One region of the Pseudarthrobacter sp. WHRI 8279 genome, then DNA from elsewhere that is predicted to be linked to it. Evidence: riboswitches for the same ligand, from Rfam matches in the RefSeq annotation. Region 1 holds a riboswitch; each other region holds the start of a gene.
The links. Region 1 has a riboswitch for thiamine pyrophosphate ahead of thiD (bifunctional hydroxymethylpyrimidine kinase/phosphomethylpyrimidine kinase). Riboswitches for the same ligand answer to the same signal wherever they lie in the genome.

Region 1 (5,945 bases):
GCGCGGACAATCGCGTACACCACTTGGGAACTCACTTCTCTCGACGTTTATTACAAATTTGCGTGCGGAACCCGGTTCCATAATTGGGTGGGCTCTCGCTGTGCCTCAACGCCGTGGGGTCATAACCCAAGTGTTGGCGTAAGCACCGAAGATCTAGAATACGCTAGTTTTGGCTTCGGCCGCAAATGAGGCTGGTTCCGGCGCGTTGTCTGTGATAGGAACCACAGCCCAGTCCGCACCCTTACCCGTGCCCCACCATAGTACCGGTGGGCGGCGCCGGCGGCAGTCAGGAATGAAGGCGCGGCGCGTCGAAAAAGTCCACTTCCAGGCGGCAGGACTGCCTGAACGCCGTCACCATGGCGTCCCGGTCCGCCGCCGAAGCGCTGCGGCCGGCCCCGTCAACAATAGTGACCGCCCTGCGGGTGGCCGCCGCAAAGTCCTCGTCAGCGTACGTGCGCAGCCACTCTGCGTAGGGGTGGCCTGCCGGTTCCCCGCCGGCCACGAACTCGGCGTGCAGCGTTGCGCCCACCTCGGCGTACAGCCAGAAGCAGGGCAGCACGGCTGCGGTGAGGACAGCGTAACTGCCCGAGGCCGACGCAGCGGCCAGGTGGTCCACGTAGGACTTGGTGACAGGCCCCAGCTGCGGGGCAACCGTCCGTGTACTCAGCCAGGAGCGGTGCAGCTCAGACTCGACCTCCAGGCATTGCGCCGCGGAACGTGCCCAGAAGAGCTGCTCATCCTCCGTGGGTGCCAGGGCGCTGGTCCGTGCGAGCACCCGCGAGTATCCGTTGAGGTAGATGGCATCCTGCGCGAGATAGTAGGCAAAATCCCTCTCCGGCAGGCTGCCCGCAACCAGTCCGCGGATGAATTCGAGCGCGTAGATGTCCGCCAGGTCCTTCCTGGCGTCCGCCCACAGCTGTGCAGCGAAGCTGCCCTCCCCACGCACCGCCGGCACGTGGTGGAAGTGGTGCACGGGTCCGTTGCCCGTCCCCACCTCCAGGGTTTCCGAGGCCTGCAGCGCCCCGGCCAGCCAGGGCTTGACCTCGCGGAGGGTGGCCTCCCAGTCGCCCAGCCGTGCCTGGACTGTGGCCATAGCCGCCGAGAGTGAACAGCCGGTGCCGTGGCTGTTGCGCGTTGCCACGCGCTGTCCCGGAACCACCACCACGTCCTGGTTCAGCCTGCCGCCGGCATCGACCAGCGCATCTGGGCACTGGTCCCCTGCCAGGTGCCCTCCCTTGACGAGCACCGTTGCCCCGGTGGCTGCCGAGAGCCGGTGTCCCTGTTCCACGGCGCCTTCCCAGCTCTCCTGCACCTCGCCGCCCACCAGCATGGCAAGCTCGGCCAGGTTGGGGGTGATGAGGTGGGCCAGGGGCAACAGCTCGCGGAGGGCTGCCTCGGCGGATTCCTGGAGCAGCCGGTCGCCGCTGGTGGCCACCATTACCGGGTCCAGCACCACGACGCCGGGACGCACCTTTTCGAGCCATGCCCGGACAGCTTCAATCACCGCGGCGTCGCCCAGCATCCCGATTTTTACGGCGTCGATGCTGATGTCGTCACTGAGGGCATCGAGTTGCTGGGTGAGGAAGGCTGCGGGGGGAACATGGACGCCGCGCACGCCGCGGGTGTTCTGCGCTGTGAGTGCGGTGATGGCGGCCATTCCGTAACCGCCGTGGGCTGCGATGCTTTTCAGGTCTGCCTGGATGCCGGCCCCGCCGGAGGGGTCAGAACCGGCGATGGCCAGGACCCGGGGCACGTCGCGGTACTGGCGGGCCTGCGCGTCAGGGGCAGAAGCAGCAGCAACTGCAGAAGAAGGCGCAGGTGTGCCCTGGAAGAAGGCAGTGGGCATTGCGAGAGTGGAAGACAAGAGACATCCCTTCGCCGGTGCTAGCCGGACAGGTTCAACGGGTCTGGATCTCAGCCGGCTCTCTGCGCGGCACCCCGTGTCGGTTCCCTAGCCTAGCTTTTTTGCGGTCCGCAGGCTGAAGGTGACACAGTGCGACCGCCGCGGGCTGGAACGCGCAGTTTGAACGGCGGGTTGAACGCGCGCCCTTAAGCAACGGATGCCCGGCCAGCCACTTCCTGTGGCTGGCCGGGCATCCGGTCACTGACTACTCCCGCTGCTGGATATCCGGTTCCTGGATCTCCAGCTTCTAGAGCTCTGAGGCGGGAACCCCGACGCCGAGGATAATCGGTGCGTCCTGCGGCTTGTCGCCGGCCGGCCTGGAAGCACCCGCCTGGTCTGTTGCCGGCGCCTTGGCTGCATGGGAATGCCCGGCCGCGGCGGCAGGAACATTTTCATGCTGCTGGACCGAGGTCTCATTGGCGGCTCCCTGCGCGCGGCTGGCACTGCGGTTGCGGCGTGCCCTGCGCGGGCGCGACTGCTCCAGGGTGTGGTCGGAGTAGTCCTTTTCCGCTGCGGCAGGCACCGGCCGCTGCTGCCGGCCAGTTTCAGCTTCCCGCCGTTCCCTGTCCCGTTCGGGCTGGGAGGCCTGGCGCGGAGCCTCTTCCGCCTCACGCCGGGCCGGCTGCCCTGCCGGCATTTCCGCCGGCGTTTCCACTGCCGTTTCGGCCGGCGTTTCAGCCGCTGGAGCGGGCTCGCCCAGGTGGGCGAAGGCCGCGGCAAGGCGGTCCAGGGTAAGGGCAGGCTTCGCCTGCTGCTCCTCTGCGTGCTCCACGAACGGCAGGACTACCTTCTCCCCGCCAAAGGTCAGGACGGCAGCGGGCCTGGACGCGTCGCCGTCGTGCTTCTCCGTTTCTGCAGGCGCTGGAGGCTGGGCCTGCGTTGCCTGCCTGGCGGCAGCCAACTCATCGTCATGCAGGTGGGCAGCGTGCGCAGCTGCCGCGATGTTGGCAAGGGCCAGCCTGGTGGCCTCCGCTTTCGCGTGCCGCTCGGCGTCCGTCGGATCGGGGTGGACCGTGTGGACGTGGACGGCGGCGGCCGGAGCGGCCTCCGGCTGCTGGCCGCCACGGCCGCGGCGGCGCTTCCGGTCAGGGCGGACACCGGGCTGGCTGCTGTCCGTGCGCTGGACCTCGGGGCGGTTGCCCTCGGCGCGTGCCTCCGGCCGGTGCTCGGAACGCTGCACGTGGTGCTCAGCGGCCACGATGTTGGCGCGGCGGTGCTCCACGGGGTCGTCGTGGGTGACCACGCCACGGCCGGCGCAGGCCTCGCACTGCTCGCCAAAGACCTCAAGGAGCCCCGTGCCCATGCGCTTGCGGGTCATCTGCACCAGGCCCAGTGAGGTGACCTCAGCAACCTGGTGCTTGGTGCGGTCACGGCCCAGGCACTCCACCATCCGCCGCAGGACAAGATCCCGGTTGGACTCGAGGACCATGTCGATGAAGTCGATGACGATGATGCCTCCGATGTCGCGGAGGCGGAGCTGGCGTACAACTTCCTCTGCGGCTTCCAGGTTGTTCTTGGTGACTGTCTCTTCCAGGTTGCCGCCGCTGCCGGTGAACTTGCCGGTGTTGACGTCCACCACGGTCATGGCTTCGGTCCGGTCAATCACCAGCGAGCCGCCGGAGGGCAGGAAGACCTTCCGCTCCAGGGCCTTGTGGATCTGCTCATCGATCCGCCAGGCACTGAAGATGTCCTGGTCCTTGGTCCACTTCTCGAGCCGGCCCACGAGATCCGGGGCGACGTAGGTGACGTACGCCTCGATGGTGTCCCAGGCTTCCTCGCCGGAGACGATCAGCTTGGAGAAGTCCTCGTTGAAGACGTCGCGGACCACCTTGATGGTGAGGTCCGGTTCGCCGTAGAGCAGCTCCGGGGCGAGGATCTTGGTGGACTTCGACTGGCTTTCGATGCCCTCCCACTGGGCACGGAGCCTGTTGATGTCGTGCGTCAGCTCTTCCTCGGACGCACCCTCCGCGGCTGTCCGCACAATCACGCCGGCGTGCTCCGGGAGGCGGTCCTTGAGGATCCGCTTCAGGCGGTTGCGTTCGACGTCGGGCAGCTTCCGGGAGATGCCGGTCATGGAGCCGCCGGGCACGTAGACGAGGTAGCGGCCGGGCAGGGAGATCTGGCTGGTCAGGCGTGCGCCCTTGTGGCCCACCGGGTCCTTGGTCACCTGGACCAGTACGGTGTCGCCGGACTTCAGTGCGTTCTCGATGCGGCGTTGCTTGCCCTCAAGGTTGACGGCTTCCCAGTTCACCTCGCCGGCGTACAGGACGGCGTTGCGGCCGCGGCCGATGTCCACAAACGCAGCTTCCATGGACGGCAGGACGTTCTGGACCTTGCCCAGGTACACGTTGCCGATCAGGGAGTCCTGCTGGGTCTTGGACACGAAGTGCTCAGCCAGGACGCCGTCTTCGAGGACGGCGATCTGGATTCTGTCGTCGCGCTGGCGGACGATCATCTGCCGGTCCACCGATTCCCGGCGCGCCAGGAACTCGGCTTCGGTGATGACGGTACGGCGGCGGCCGGTATCGCGTGATTCGCGGCGGCGCTGCTTCTTGGCTTCCAGGCGGGTGGAACCCTTGACGGACGTGACGCGGTTGTTCACTGCGGGTTCGCTCACGGCGCGCGGGGCGCGGACCCGGGTGACCGTGTTGGGCGGGTCGTCGTCTCCCCCGCCCGTCAGTTCAAGGTCCTGGTCGCCACGGCGGCGGCGGCGGCGACGGCGGGAGGTCACGCCTTCATCGGCCGGCCCGGCGGTCTCCTCATCAGCGTCGTCGGCCTCGTCGCCGTCTGCGGCGCCGTCGGCATCTTCACCGTCACGCTCGCCAGTCCTGCTGCGGCCGCGGCGGCCGCGCCCACGGCGCCTCCGGCGGCTGCCGGCGTCGTCTGAATCATCCTCGGCGTCGTCAGCTTCAGCTTCTTCGGCTGCTGCCGGTGCGGGCCGGACTACGGTACTCAGGTCCGGAGCCTGGAAGAGTACCGACGTGGCGGACCCTGGTTCCATGAACAGCGACCCAAACGGGCTGTTCGTGGCCGAAGCCGTGGTGGGCTCAGCGTCGGCTTCGGTGGAAGGCTCGACGGCGGTGGGTGCCTGCGCGGAAACGCCAGCGGCTGTGCCGGCTGCGGGCGCCTGGGTTGCGGGCTGCTGGGTTGCGGGCGCCTGGGCGGCAACCTCCGCTGTGGGTTCAGTGCCGGCGGGCGCTTCGGCGGGGGCCGTGCTGGCCGGCGCAGCGGGTGCGGTCTCGGCGGGGGCGGCCTCAGCTGAAACGGTCTCGCCAGGCGCAGCCGTCGCTGCCTGCGGTTCCGCTGCTTGGACGACGGCGGGGGCCGAGGTCTTGCGCGTGGCCACCCGGCGGCGCCGGACAGGCTTCGATTCCTCCGTGGCGGCCTCGGCAGGCGCCTGCTGAGCGCCGTCGTCGGTGGTGTTGGTGGTTGCCGGCGTTGCGCCGGCCTCCGCGGCAAAGACAGGAAGCGGTTCGGCGGTCTCCACCTTTTTCCGCGACCTGCTCCGGCGGGCGGGCGCCTTTGCCTCGGCTGCCTCAGCCTCTGCGCCTGGTGCGTCCACGGCGGCTTCTGCAGTTACCGCAGCAGGGGCGGCTTCGGCGGCTACCGCCTCGCCGGTTTTCGGACCGGCCTTACGCCGCGTCCTCGTGGCCTTCTTCGGCGCCGAGTTGGCATCCGCTGCTTCATCGTTAACGGCTAAAACTTGTTCATTATCCATATGTGGCAACACTCCTGCCCCTGACGTACCGCCACATCCGGCACCCATTGGGGCACATATTGTCAAAACCCGCAGGCGTTGACAGAAGTCAAGTGGATACCCCCAGGTTCGCACCGGCAGTGGGGTGCGGCAGCCCGTGGGGGCCGGCAGGATGTTCAAGAACCCGTTGTTCCACATGCCACAACCAGGTGCCGCCCAATGGAGTTGCGGGAGTCCGGATCGAAAATCCAAAGCCTGCGCTGCTCATCACTGGCGGTCTTGCGAACAAGCTGCCGGACCGGAGTCCGAATGTGGATCGGGTTCCAGCCACGTTCATTCTCTCAT
Region 2 (5,945 bases), 440 kb from region 1:
TGATGGTTTCTTCCGGCTCGATCGTTTCGGTGCCGGAGTCGTCCGTCAGAAGCTGGTGGGTATGCAATTCACTCACGTGGAGTTTCCTTATTCATTTGGGCAAGGGCGCTGCCTGCTCAACGGGCCGGCCTTGGCCGTTCCGGAGCACGCTCAGGCGCGCAAGCAATTCCAGTGGAAGCCGATCGCGGGCTATCTAAAATGCTGGCACTGGTGACCAGCGGGTGTTTCTCAAGATCGCGTAGGGGCGGGCTTGTTGGTTTCAAATCAAGGAAATCAACGACCGGGCATCCATTTCTACCTCTCCAGTCTAGCCGCAAGGGCAGGGAAACCCGGCTTTGGACCGCCGTGCCTGCCAGCTGGAAGGAAATCAGCCCGCTTCAGGACAGTGGCGGGACCAGTTCAAAATGCACTTCGCGGGTGGCGATATCGGAGGACACCAGGCGCACGCGGACCTTGGTGCCGGCCTCCAGCTCGCCGGCGCAGCGGGCCGTGACGGCAGGTTCGGCAATCTGGATAATGCCGGAGCCCCCGTTGCCGTTGCCATTGCGGCCGTTTCCGTTCCTGCCGTTGCCGCCGTTGCCGTTCTTGCCGGTGCTCCCGTTCCCGTTTTCCTTTTGGGGCTTGGATCCGGAGATGACAATTGCGTCGAACTCCTGCCCGATGTGGTTGACCAGGAGCGCCGCCTCCACGGTGTCCAGGGCCATGCGCTCCATCCGGGACGCCAACTGGTCCGAGCCGGCCATGATCTCGGGAAGCGAGGGCAGCGCATCACGGACCCAGCCGGGCACCTCGCCACCATTGCACAGGGCCTCGCAGGTCACCAGGACAAAGCGGTCCACCAGGCGGCGCAGAGGCGCGGTGGTGTGGGCGTAGGCCGCGCCAATGGCGGACTGAACGGCGTCTTCGGGGACCGTGCCGTCGAACGCCGTGTACGCAGCCCCCCGGAAGAGCATTCCCGCTGAATGCATAATGGCCAGCTGCCGGGGCTCGGTGGGGTCGAGGCTGCGAAGGTACTCGCCGTAGCTCACCTCACCGTCCCAGGGCTTTCCGAGGGCCTCCGTCTGGAGCCGGAAATGGTGCAGGGAACGCTCGTCCGGTGACGGCATGGTGCGGAGGATGCCCACTTTGCCGGCCAGCATCAGCTGCGCCGCCGCCATGCCCGTCATAAGCGAGATCTGGGCGTTCCAGTCCTCGACGGGCAGCTGCGGGGCCGCCGAAATCCGGTAGCCGCCGTCGGGAAGCTGGACAATCTCCTGGTCCGGCATGTTCAGGCTTGCGCCGTCCCGCGCGCGCTCCAGCGCCACGCGCTTTAGCCCCACCTCTTTGAGGAGGACCAGGACGGCGGAAGGGCTGCCGCCGTCCAGCTCCTCCTGGGCGCCCTTGTAGCTGAGCTTGGCGCGGCTGCGCATGCGGGCCCGCCTGACCGTGACGGCGGTGACTTCGGCGCTGGCGTCGAGCCGGAAATCCCAAACGAACGCCGAACAGTCCTGCCCCGGCAGGAGGCTTCCCGCGCCTTCGCTGATGACTTCCGGGTGCAGCGGAATGCGGCCGTCCGGGGTGTAGAAAGTCTGCCCCCGGCGCCGTGTCTCGGCGTCCAGCGGCCCGCCGGGAGCCACGAAGGCGGGAACGTCGGCGATGGCATACAGCACGCGGTAGCCGCTGCCGTCCCGCTCAATGTAGAGCGCCTGGTCAAGGTCGGTGGACGACGCCGGGTCGATGGTGATGAAGTCGATGGCGGTGAGGTCATGGGCTGGCAGCTGCAGTGCCGACACCGCGGCCTCGGCGTCCTTCACGGCATCTTTTGGATACTCGTTCGGCAGCTCAAGCTCCGTCCGCAGGGCGCTGAGTGCAGCCTCGAGGGCGTTGGTGTGCTCGTGGACATTGGGGGCCAGCCGATGATGTGACACGAAAATCAGCGTAGCCCGAATTTCGCAAATAGTGCACCGGGCCGCCCGCGGCTGCCCCGGAGATCCGGCTCCGCGTCAGGGGCGGGCAGCGTCCAGGGCGCCGAGCAGCGATGCGGCAGCGGCTGCCGGATCATCGGCTTCCGTGATGGCCCGGACCACAACGATCCTGCTGGCACCGGCCGCCACCACCTGCTCCACGTTGCCGTGGTCAATCCCGCCGATCGCGAACCAGGGCACGCCGCCGTCGGGCTTTCCCTGCCCCTGCGCCGCCGAGGCGGCGGCCGCATGCTTCACCAGGCCCAGGCCGACGGCGGCGCGGCCGGGCTTGGTGGGTGTTGCCCACAGGGGGCCCACGCAGAAGTAGTCGAGTGCGGCTGGGCCGGCGGCAGCGGCCAGGGCGGCGTCCACCTGGTCAGGGCTGTGGCTGGACAGGCCGATTGCGGCGTTCCCGTTCAGCAGCGTCCGGGCTGCCTTGAGGGGAAGGTCTTTCTGGCCGATGTGGAAGACGGGAGCGCCGGAGAGCACAGCAATATCCGCGCGGTCATTTACTGCCCACAGCCTGCCGTGGCGGACCGCTGCCTCCTTCAGGACGGCCAGGAGTTCCAGCTCCTCGGCGGCTTCGATGGATTTGTCCCGGAGCTGGATGGTGTCCACGCCGCCCGCGAATGCGGCATCCACGAACTGTTCGAAGTCGCCCTGGCGGCGGCGCGCATCCGTGCAGAGGTACAGGCGCGCATTGTGGATTCCGGCACTGCCTTCCGCATTGATAAAGGCGTCTGTACCGGACGGACGGGAAGCGGCGGCAGGGGGGTGGGACACATTCATGGGAGCCAGCCTAGTTCCTCTACACTGGGCTCGTACTGCGGGAGCCGCGGCAGCTGTCACAAAGCGCCGGGCTGAGAGGGCGTCAGAGCCGACCGCTTGACCTGATCCGGTTAATACCGGCGTAGGGAAGGAGACAATCGATGCCTCACGCACAAGGTGTGAGCAGCCGCCCTGTTCCCGGCTCCGCGATCACGGCGGATGTTGCCGTGATCGGCGGGGGAGCCATCGGCCACGGCATCGCCTGGGAGGCGAGGCGGTCGGGCCGTTCGGTGGTGGTGATCGATGACGCCCCGGGTTCGGGAGCCAGTTGGGCGGCCGCGGGGATGCTTGCCCCGGTGAGCGAGCTGCACTACCAGGAGGAGGACCTCCTGGAACTCATGCTCGATGCCTCCGCCCGCTGGCCGGGTTTCGCCGCGGACCTCGCCTCGGCCGCGGGTTCGGATCCGGGATATCTGACGACGCCGACCCTCGCCGTTGGTGCCGACGCCGCGGACAGACGCGCCCTGCTGGACCTGCGTGCCGTCCAGCTGTCCCACGGGCTCACGGTTGAACCGCTCACCATCCGCGAGGCCCGGCGCCGCGAGCCCCTGCTCAGCCCGGGCATTGCCTGTGCGCTGGATACCCCGGCGGACCACCAGGTGGATCCCAGGCTGCTGGTGGCCTGCCTCCGCCGCGCGTTGGCCCGGCCTTCCGGCGGGACGGCAGGCAACCGAAGTCATGTGCCGGGCGCCGTCGACGGATACGCGGTGCCGGACAAGGCAGCCGGCCTGCTCTGGAGGGACGGCGCCGTTGCCGGAGCAGTCCTGGAGGGCGGTGGGACCGTCCTGGCCGGGGAGACGGTGGTGGCCAACGGACTGCACGCCGCGGAACTCGCGGGACTGCCGGCAGGCCTGCACCTTCCACTGCGGCCGGTGCACGGGGACATCCTGCGGCTCGCAGTACCTGCCCACCTGCGGCCACTGGTGACCTCAACTGTCCGGGGGCTGGTCCGCGGGACCCCCGTGTATATCGTCCCCAGGCAGGACGGAACCGTGGTGGTCGGGGCAACCCAGCGTGAGGATGCGCTGGGAAGGGACGCAGGCTCCAGCGCGGGGGCAGTGTCTGCCGGGGGCGTGTACCAGCTTCTCCGCGACGCCCAGGTGCTTGTGCCCGCCGTCGCGGAGCTTGAGCTGCTCGAATGCACGGCACGTGCCCGTCCCGGCACACCGGATAACGCCCCGCTGCTTGGACGGGTGCCCCTGCCCGGCGAGCCCTCCGCAGGCCGCCATCCCGCTCCCGGAGGGCCCACCGCTCCGGGGGCCGGCGACGTGCCGGGGCTCATTGTTGCCACCGGGTTCTTCCGCCATGGCATCCTGCTCACCCCGGCCGCGGCCGCAATCTGCCGCGAACTCCTGGACGGCAGGGAAGACCCCCGCTGGGCCCCGTTCAACCCGGGCCGGTTCTGGGCGGCTCCCTCCCACCTGGCTGACGCGGCCCACCCACTCAACATTTAGGAGACAGCATGAACATCACCCTGAACGGAACCGGCCGCACCGTGGCCGGCGATTCGTCCATCGCGGCGCTCGTCAGCGAGGTCACGGGCCGTCCACTGGCTGCTGACGGCCGGGCCACGGACGGCCGGAAGCTGGGCGTGGCCGTGGCCCGCAATGCCCAGGTTGTGCCCCGCAGCCTGTGGTCCGCCACGGCGCTCGCCGAGGGCGACGACGTCGAACTTGTCACGGCAGTACAGGGAGGCTGACCACCATGACCGAAACCACCATCAACAGCAGCCAGCTCTCCGGCCTCAATGACCCGCTGGTCATTGACGGCGTCATCTTGGCATCCCGGCTCATCATGGGCACCGGCGGCGCACCCAGCCTCGACGGGCTGGGCGCCGCGCTCCTGGCTTCCGGCACTTCACTCACCACCGTGGCCATGCGCCGCTATTCGCCGGACGAGGCAGGCTCGCTCTTCCAGCTGCTGGTGGACCACGGCATTCGGGTCCTGCCCAACACGGCAGGGTGTTTTACGGCGCGTGACGCTGTCCTCACTGCCGAATTGGCCCGGGAAGCCCTCGAAACCGACTGGGTGAAGCTCGAGGTCATCGCAGACGAACACACCCTCCTGCCGGACGCCGTTGAGCTTGTGGACGCCACGGAGCAGCTGGTCAACAGGGGATTCAAGGTCTTCGCGTACACCAATGACGATCCCGTCCTGGCCCTGCGGCTCGAAAACCTCGGAGCCACCGCTGTGATGCCGCTTGGCTCGCCGATCGGGACCGGCCTGGGCATCCTCAATCCGCACAACATTGAACTCATTGTGTCCCGGGCCTCGGTCCCTGTGGTGCTGGACGCGGGCATCGGTACTGCCTCCGACGCCGCCCTCGCGATGGAACTGGGCTGTGACGCCGTGCTCCTGGCCACTGCGGTGACGCGGGCGCAGAACCCTGCCCTGATGGGGGAGGCCTTCAAGCACGCTGTCATCGCCGGTAGGCTGGCGAAAGCGGCGGGCCGCATACCCCGCCGTGAACACGCGCTGGCGTCGTCGGCAATGGAGGGCCGGGCCGAGTTCCTGTAGGCCCGCATTCTGCCGGCCGCGCCCTGATCCCAGGAGCAGCAGTGGCCGGCAAAGACGCACTTCCCCCGGAACGCATCGATGAAGCCCTGGCTGGGCTGCCTGACTGGCGGGCCGGCAACGGCGGGTTGGTCACCGTCTTCAAGATGCCGACGGCGGCTGCCGCACTTAAGGTGATTGCCGACGTCGGACGCCTAGCCGAGGAGCAGAACCACCATCCGGACCTCGACTGGCGCTACAACCGCGTCTTCATCCGCTACACGTCCCACGACGCCGGGGGACAGGTGACGGCGCGGGACCTCGCGGCAGCCGCGGGAGCAAGTGAAGCAGCGGCAGCGGCGGGGGCCGTGGCCGAGCCGGCGAAGTACGTGCAGGGGCACTAGGCGCCTGCACAGCGCCAAGTGCCGCACCGTGTGGCAGAGGGGGCACCAGGCGGCCGCGTCCACCAGAGACTGTTTCCTTTAAACGGCCGTGGCCGCCATCCCGAGGGTTGGCGGCCACATGTGGCTGGTTGGCGCTGCGCCAGGTTCCGCGCCCGTCCACGTTCCTGGCTGGGCCTCAGGCCCGCAGGATCGCCGTCAGACGTTCCGTATCCTGCCGGGCACGGGAGCGGCCAAGGTAGATGGCGGCCGCTGTTGCGGCCGCGGCTCCGAGCACGAT
Region 3 (5,945 bases), 1.6 Mb from region 1:
GGATCATTTTGAGGCTCAGGTTCTGCTTGCCCTGCTCCATCCGGGCAACGGCGCTCTGGCTCGTGCCCAGTTCGGAAGCCAACTGGCCCTGGGTCCAGCCCTTCTCACTGCGGGCGTCTCTCAACATGGCGGCAACGTGTTCGGCGGTTTCCTGCGTCATAGTCAATTTTATATCATAAATGAGCTAGAGGGGAGGATTCGCAGGCAATTGACAGGAGCAATGGGCGAAGCCTTACCCGTTTCATGCGATAGAAGCGGACTCCTGGTCACCTTGACCTCCCCGGCCCCCGGCGGGACACTGGAGGAGGATCCCTTCGTCCAGCGGCAACGGAGGCAACATGCGCCGCACACCAGCCAGCGAGGCGTCGCCAAGCAGAAGACTGCGGGGCAGGGCACAGCCGCACTGGGCATCACCCGCCAGGAATACACGGGCCCTGCCGGTCATGTTGGGCTTCCTTCTGGCCGCGCTGCTCCTGATGGCCGGCACTCCCGCCCACGCCGCGCCCTCACCCGGCGAGGGGCAGCAGTCGCTTCTGGGGAATGACATCTCCTGGCCGCAGTGCAACGGCGATTTTCCCATGGACCAGGCTTTTGCCATTGTGGGCGTCAACAACGGCCTGGCCAACACCACGAATCCCTGCCTGGACGAGCAGCTCAGGTGGGCAGAGGATTCCGCAGGCCACCCCGGCCAGCCCACCGTCTCCCTGTACGTCAATACCGCCAATCCAGGCACCGCCGGCTCCTGGTGGCCCGAAAGCGACGAATACCCGGCCGGGCAGGTGGTCCATAACCCTTACGGTCCCTGCAAAGACGGGGATTACGGCAAGGCCTGCGCCTACATGTACGGCTATGCCAAGGCCTACGACGACGCGTACCTCCGCGGGATCAGCCACCCCGCCAGCTACTTCTGGTGGCTGGACGTCGAAACGGAGAACAGCTGGTCCCGCACCGACAAAGACGCCAACCGGACAGTCCTGGAAGGCATGACGGACTTCTTCCACAGCATCGGGGCCAAGGTGGGTATCTACTCGACCGGCCAACAGTGGGAGCGGATTGTTGGAACGGTCAGCAGCTCGAGCAATCTCTATGTGCTGCCCAGCTGGCTGGCGGGATCGCTGAACGCCTCCGGCGCGGCGGACGCCTGCTCCAAGGAGCCCCTGACCGCCGGCGGCAAGGTGGTGCTGGCCCAGTTCGGATCCAGGGGGTTCGACTACAACTATTCCTGCCTTTAGACCGGTGCAGGTGTCAGCTTCCCAGCCACACCATGTTCCATGTTCCGAGGGACACGGCTGCAATCACGGCTGTTCCCGCCATCACCACGCCCCCGGCTAGCACCCAGGCATCCAGCGCGCTGAAGGTGGATTCACGCGCCCACGTCCGGCGTCCGCCGCCGAAACCGCGGGCCTCCATGGTCACGGCCAGCCGTGACGCCCGGCGGATTGCCTGGACCAGGAGCCCGAAGCTCTGCCCCAACGTCGCCTTCAACCGCTGCATTGCGCTGCCCCGGGAACCCACACCCCGGGCCCGCCGGGCCATTCCTATGGTCTGCCACTCTTCCGCCATCAGGCCCACCAGCCGCATGGCCGCGAGCGTGCCCAGCACGAAGCGGTGCGGAAGGCGCGCCTTCTGCGCCAGCGCATCGGCGAGGTCCGTGGGGTCCGTGCAGCTCATCAGCAGCACGGCCGGAAGGGCGATGGCCAGCCCGCGCAGGGTGAAGCCCACCCCCAGCTCCAGCGAGCCTTCGCTCATGGTCCAGATGCCGACGTCGATCAGCGTCCTTCCGCTGTCCGGAGCCAGGATGGAGGTACTCCAGCCTCCCACGGCCGCGGCAAGGATCAGCGGCCAGCCGCGCTGCCACAGCAGCGTCACCGTCAGGCCAGCGAGAGGGAACAGCAGGAATTCGAAAGCCAGCGCCACCGATGCGGAAACCCAGTCGATCGAAAGGGCCAGTACGGCGGTGATGAGGAAGACGGCGGCGAACTTGCTCAGGGGATTGGCCCGGGCCAGCAGGGCCTGGTTGCCGCGCAGGTTCAGCTCCTGCCTCATGGCGCCACCGGTTCCGGGGCAGCCATGCGCAGCTCAGTGCCACCCAGCGCGGCCGTGAACTCGGCGTCGTGGGTTACGGACACCACTGCGGTGCCGGCATCCAAAAGCTCGGACAGGAACGAGGCCAGCTCCGCCCAGGTGTTCGCATCCTGGCCGAACGTCGGCTCGTCCAGCACCAGCACCTGGGGATGCGCTGCCAGCACGGTGGCCACGGAGAGACGCCGTTTCTCCCCGCCGGAGAGCGTATAGGGGTTTGCGTCCACGAGGTGGGTCAGCCGCAAACGCTCCAGCAGCTCGTCAACGCGTTCTTCCCCGTGTCCAAGGTGCCGCGGGCCGAAGAGCAGCTCATCCAGCACCCTCCCGGTGACGAACTGGTGCTCGGGTTCCTGGAACACGGTACCGATCCGCTCAATGAGCGCCTCGGCCTTCCAGGCGTAAGGGTCAATCCCGGCGCCGCGGCTGAGCTCCAGGGTTGCGGAAACCTTGCCTGCCACCGGCTCCAGGAGCCCCGCGAGGGTCAGCGCAAACGTTGACTTGCCCGCACCGTTGGGACCCGTGATGGCCAGCGCCTGCCCGGCCCGGACCTGCGCGGAAATGTCCTGCTGGACGGGGACCGGGGGTATTTTCCGAAAGCCGCTGCGGCGGGGGCGTTCGCGAGAGACCGCAAGTTTCTCGGCCGCCAGCAGCAGGGCTCCGGAGGGGGCGGCCGGGCTTGCTGACCGGGCCCGCGTCTGCGGAACGTACCCGGGCACCCACACGCCTGCCGCGGCCAGCATGGTCCGGGCTTCGGCGAGCACCTGGTCCGGAGGGCCGTCAAGCAGCACGGCATCATCGGTGGCGCTGCCCGGCTGCAGCACCACGATCCGGTCCACCAGGTCCTTCCACACAGCCACCCGGTGCTCCACCACAACCAGCGTGGCACCGGTTTTGTCCAGGCAGCGGCCCACGGCGTCGCGGACTTCCAGCACACCGGCCGGGTCCAGGTTCGCTGTGGGCTCGTCAAGCAGGATCAGGCCCGGCCGCATGGCAAGGATCCCTGCCAGCGCAAGGCGCTGTTTCTGTCCGCCGGACAGGGCCGACGTCGGATGGTCCAGCGGCAGGTGGGAAAGTCCGACGTCGTCCAGCGCTTCGTGCACGCGGGCCCAGATGGCGTCGCGGGGCACGGCAAGGTTTTCGGCGCCGAAGGCGACGTCGTCGCCAACGCGGGAAAGGACCACCTGCGTCTCCGGGTCCTGCTGCATCAGTCCCGCCCGGCCGCGCTGCTCCCGGGGCACGGCGCCGTCAACCAGCAGTGAGCCCGTCTCGTCGGAGTCCCCGGTGTCGCCGCCGTCGTCGTTTATGTCCCCCAGCACCCCTGCCAGGGCGTGGAGGAGCGTGGACTTGCCGGCACCGGAAGGTCCCAGGAGAAGCACCCGCTCCCCCGGGCGGACCTCCAGGTCGAGGGCACGCACGGCCGGCCTGGTGCGCCCTGCATGGCGCCAGCCCCAGCCACGGGCCGTGACGGCAGCCGGACGCACCGGGGTCGATGCCTCATGCCGCGAAGGGGCGCCCATCAGGAGAAGACAGGCTCCGTTGCCGCCTTGCGTGATGCAAAGGAGCTCAGGACACCAGTCCTGGCCAGGCCGCGGGTGGCAACCCAGGACAGCGCCCCGGCGATGATGGCGCCGGAGATGGCGGTGAAGATGATGTACGCCAGCTTGTCGCCGGCGGCGTAGGCAATGTTCCAGCCCCACGGTGCGAACGAGTCGTTCAGGCCGCAGAAAAGACCGGCGGCAGCGCCTGCCAGCAGGGCTACGGGCAGGTTGAACTTCCGGTACACGAAAATGGCGAAGATGATCTCCGCGCCAAGGCCCTGAACGAACCCGGAGAACAGTACGGACGCCCCGTACTGGGAGCCCATGAGCAGTTCACCGGTGGCTGCCACCGTCTCGCAGAAGAGCGCAGCGCCGGGCTTGCGGATGATAAGCATGCCCAGGACAGCCGGAATCATCCAGCCTCCGGCGATCAGGCCGGTCAGGGGCGGGTAGACGGCATTCATGGGCCCGGAGACCGCGGCGGCACCCTGGGACCAGGCCCAGAAGATGACGCCGCCGGCGACGGCGATGAGGGCCGCCACCACGATGTCCACGACGCGCCAGGACTTGCCGGCGGGCTTCTTGATTGCTGTTGTTGCCATGTAGTCCTCCTGAGGAACAGGAGGGGAAAGTGGGCGCGGTTTCCGGCACTGCTGCCGCTGCGCGCACTTCGAGAACTCGACTCCCTTGCGCCGGTACTAACCGGATCAGGTTCGAGGGTCTGCGGCTGTCCGCACTCTCAGCGCCCACCTGCGGTCCCTGGCATGGCCAGTGATGCCGACGGCGGCGCTCCCCTGTCGTTGAATGATTCTGTTTGGTGAAATATCCGCCCTGTTGGGCGTGGTTCAGTTTACCGCAGGGAGGGGTAGATTGTGGGCCATGACTGCGAATCCACCAGATATGACCGGGTACGATCCAGATTCCCAGGCTGCCCAGCCGGAGGGATCCCTGGAAGCACTGATTGCCCGGATTGAGGCGGAGGTCCGGGAGTTGCAGTTTCCCGGCTTTTCCATGGATGACGCCCTGAACCTGGGGCTGCTCCTGGTGGAGTTGGGCAAGGAACGCGGGCTGCCCATCGCCATCGACATCAGCAGGGGCGAGCAGGCCCTCTTCCACGTTGCCCTGCCGGGGGCAACGCCGGACAACATGCACTGGATCGGGGCCAAGAAGCGGACCGCCGCCCGGTACGAGGCCCCTTCCCTGCTGGTGGGGCTGCGCGCCAGGCTCCAAGGAGGACGGATCGAAGACAACGCCTGGTTCGACCAGACCCGCTACGCCGCGCACGGCGGCTCCTTCCCCCTGTATGTCACCGGAGTGGGTGCCGTGGCAACCGTCACCGTGTCCGGTTTACCGCAAGTGCAGGACCATGACCTGGTTGTCGAGGCCCTCCGTGACATCCTCGGGCAGGCCGGCGCGGACTGACGGGTACGCCGTCGCCGCCCCCGCGTGCATGGACACCCCCGGGGCGGCGGGAGTACATTCGAGCCGAGTGGCGGGTATTCCATCCAGGAGGGCGTCGTGACCGGTCCAGCATCCGAGAACCAGGTCCGGGCGGCGCTGGACAAAGCCTCGGACGAGATGCTTTTCATCGGCCCGGACCACCCCTACTATCCGCTGCTTGCGGAACTGGTGGCCGTCGTCGGGAAATCCTGGCAACAAGGCTACGAGCACGGCCGCCGCGGAGGCCCGCCCACAAACCCGTACGCGTGGAACGGCGCGGGAGGATAGCAGCCTGCGTTCACTGCGCAGCCTGGGTTCAGCGCGCCGGCGCCCGGCCCCAGCAGAATACAAAGGCTGCTTAGCATTTATTAGTAATCATGCTTACTATGTTGTCTCCAGCGTTTGAGGAGTACAGCACATGGCAGCCAGCATCCGCATGAAAGGCGCCCGCACAGGCCTGCAGAACGCTGCCCTCGGAACGGGCGCCGTTTTCAGCCTGGCCGGCATCCTGGGATTCATTCCCGGCGTTACCTCCAATCATGGCTCGCTCCGCCTGGCCGGCCACGCATCGGAAGCGCTGCTGCTCGGGGTCTTCCAGGTGTCCGTCCTCCACAACGCCGTCCACCTGCTCTTTGGGGCTGCCGGCATCCTGATGTCGCGCTCCCACCCGCAGGCACGGAACTTTCTCATTTACGGCGGCGTCATCTACCTGGTCCTTTGGCTGTACGGGCTCCTGGTGGGAGATCCCATCCCTGCGAACTTCATCCCCGCGAACCATGCGGACAACTGGCTCCACCTGGTTCTTGGCCTGGCGATGATTGCCCTGGCCATCATGTTCGCCCGGGGGCCGGCTCCCGCAGCGGACACCAGCAGCACCGCCAGTTC

Region 2: another riboswitch for thiamine pyrophosphate. It lies ahead of ABRP28_RS08485 (FAD-dependent oxidoreductase); the one in region 1 lies ahead of thiD (bifunctional hydroxymethylpyrimidine kinase/phosphomethylpyrimidine kinase).
Region 3: another riboswitch for thiamine pyrophosphate. It lies ahead of ABRP28_RS13985 (ECF transporter S component); the one in region 1 lies ahead of thiD (bifunctional hydroxymethylpyrimidine kinase/phosphomethylpyrimidine kinase).

Annotation. Positions count from the first base shown of each region.
Region 1 is NZ_CP168162.1:1,434,650-1,440,594, forward strand. Features, by position in the region: gene rplU (50S ribosomal protein L21) at 1-23, opposite strand, end outside; gene thiD (bifunctional hydroxymethylpyrimidine kinase/phosphomethylpyrimidine kinase) at 287-1,846, opposite strand; TPP riboswitch at 1,854-1,951, opposite strand; gene ABRP28_RS06495 (Rne/Rng family ribonuclease) at 2,151-5,621, opposite strand.
Region 2 is NZ_CP168162.1:1,874,210-1,880,154, reverse strand. Features, by position in the region: gene ABRP28_RS08500 (DEAD/DEAH box helicase) at 1-76, opposite strand, end outside; gene ABRP28_RS08495 (RNB domain-containing ribonuclease) at 378-1,907, opposite strand; gene thiE (thiamine phosphate synthase) at 1,983-2,732, opposite strand; TPP riboswitch at 2,760-2,877, shown strand; gene ABRP28_RS08485 (FAD-dependent oxidoreductase) at 2,873-4,225, shown strand; gene thiS (sulfur carrier protein ThiS) at 4,234-4,470, shown strand; gene ABRP28_RS08475 (thiazole synthase) at 4,476-5,288, shown strand; gene ABRP28_RS08470 (4a-hydroxytetrahydrobiopterin dehydratase) at 5,330-5,668, shown strand; gene ABRP28_RS08465 (hypothetical protein) at 5,844-5,945, opposite strand, start outside.
Region 3 is NZ_CP168162.1:3,023,640-3,029,584, forward strand. Features, by position in the region: gene ABRP28_RS13965 (UDP-N-acetylglucosamine 1-carboxyvinyltransferase) at 1-160, opposite strand, end outside; gene ABRP28_RS13970 (hypothetical protein) at 339-1,232, shown strand; gene ABRP28_RS13975 (energy-coupling factor transporter transmembrane component T) at 1,246-2,046, opposite strand; gene ABRP28_RS13980 (ABC transporter ATP-binding protein) at 2,043-3,599, opposite strand; gene ABRP28_RS13985 (ECF transporter S component) at 3,599-4,222, opposite strand; TPP riboswitch at 4,287-4,426, opposite strand; gene ABRP28_RS13990 (heme-degrading domain-containing protein) at 4,500-5,042, shown strand; gene ABRP28_RS13995 (hypothetical protein) at 5,139-5,348, shown strand; gene ABRP28_RS14000 (DUF4383 domain-containing protein) at 5,479-5,945, shown strand, end outside.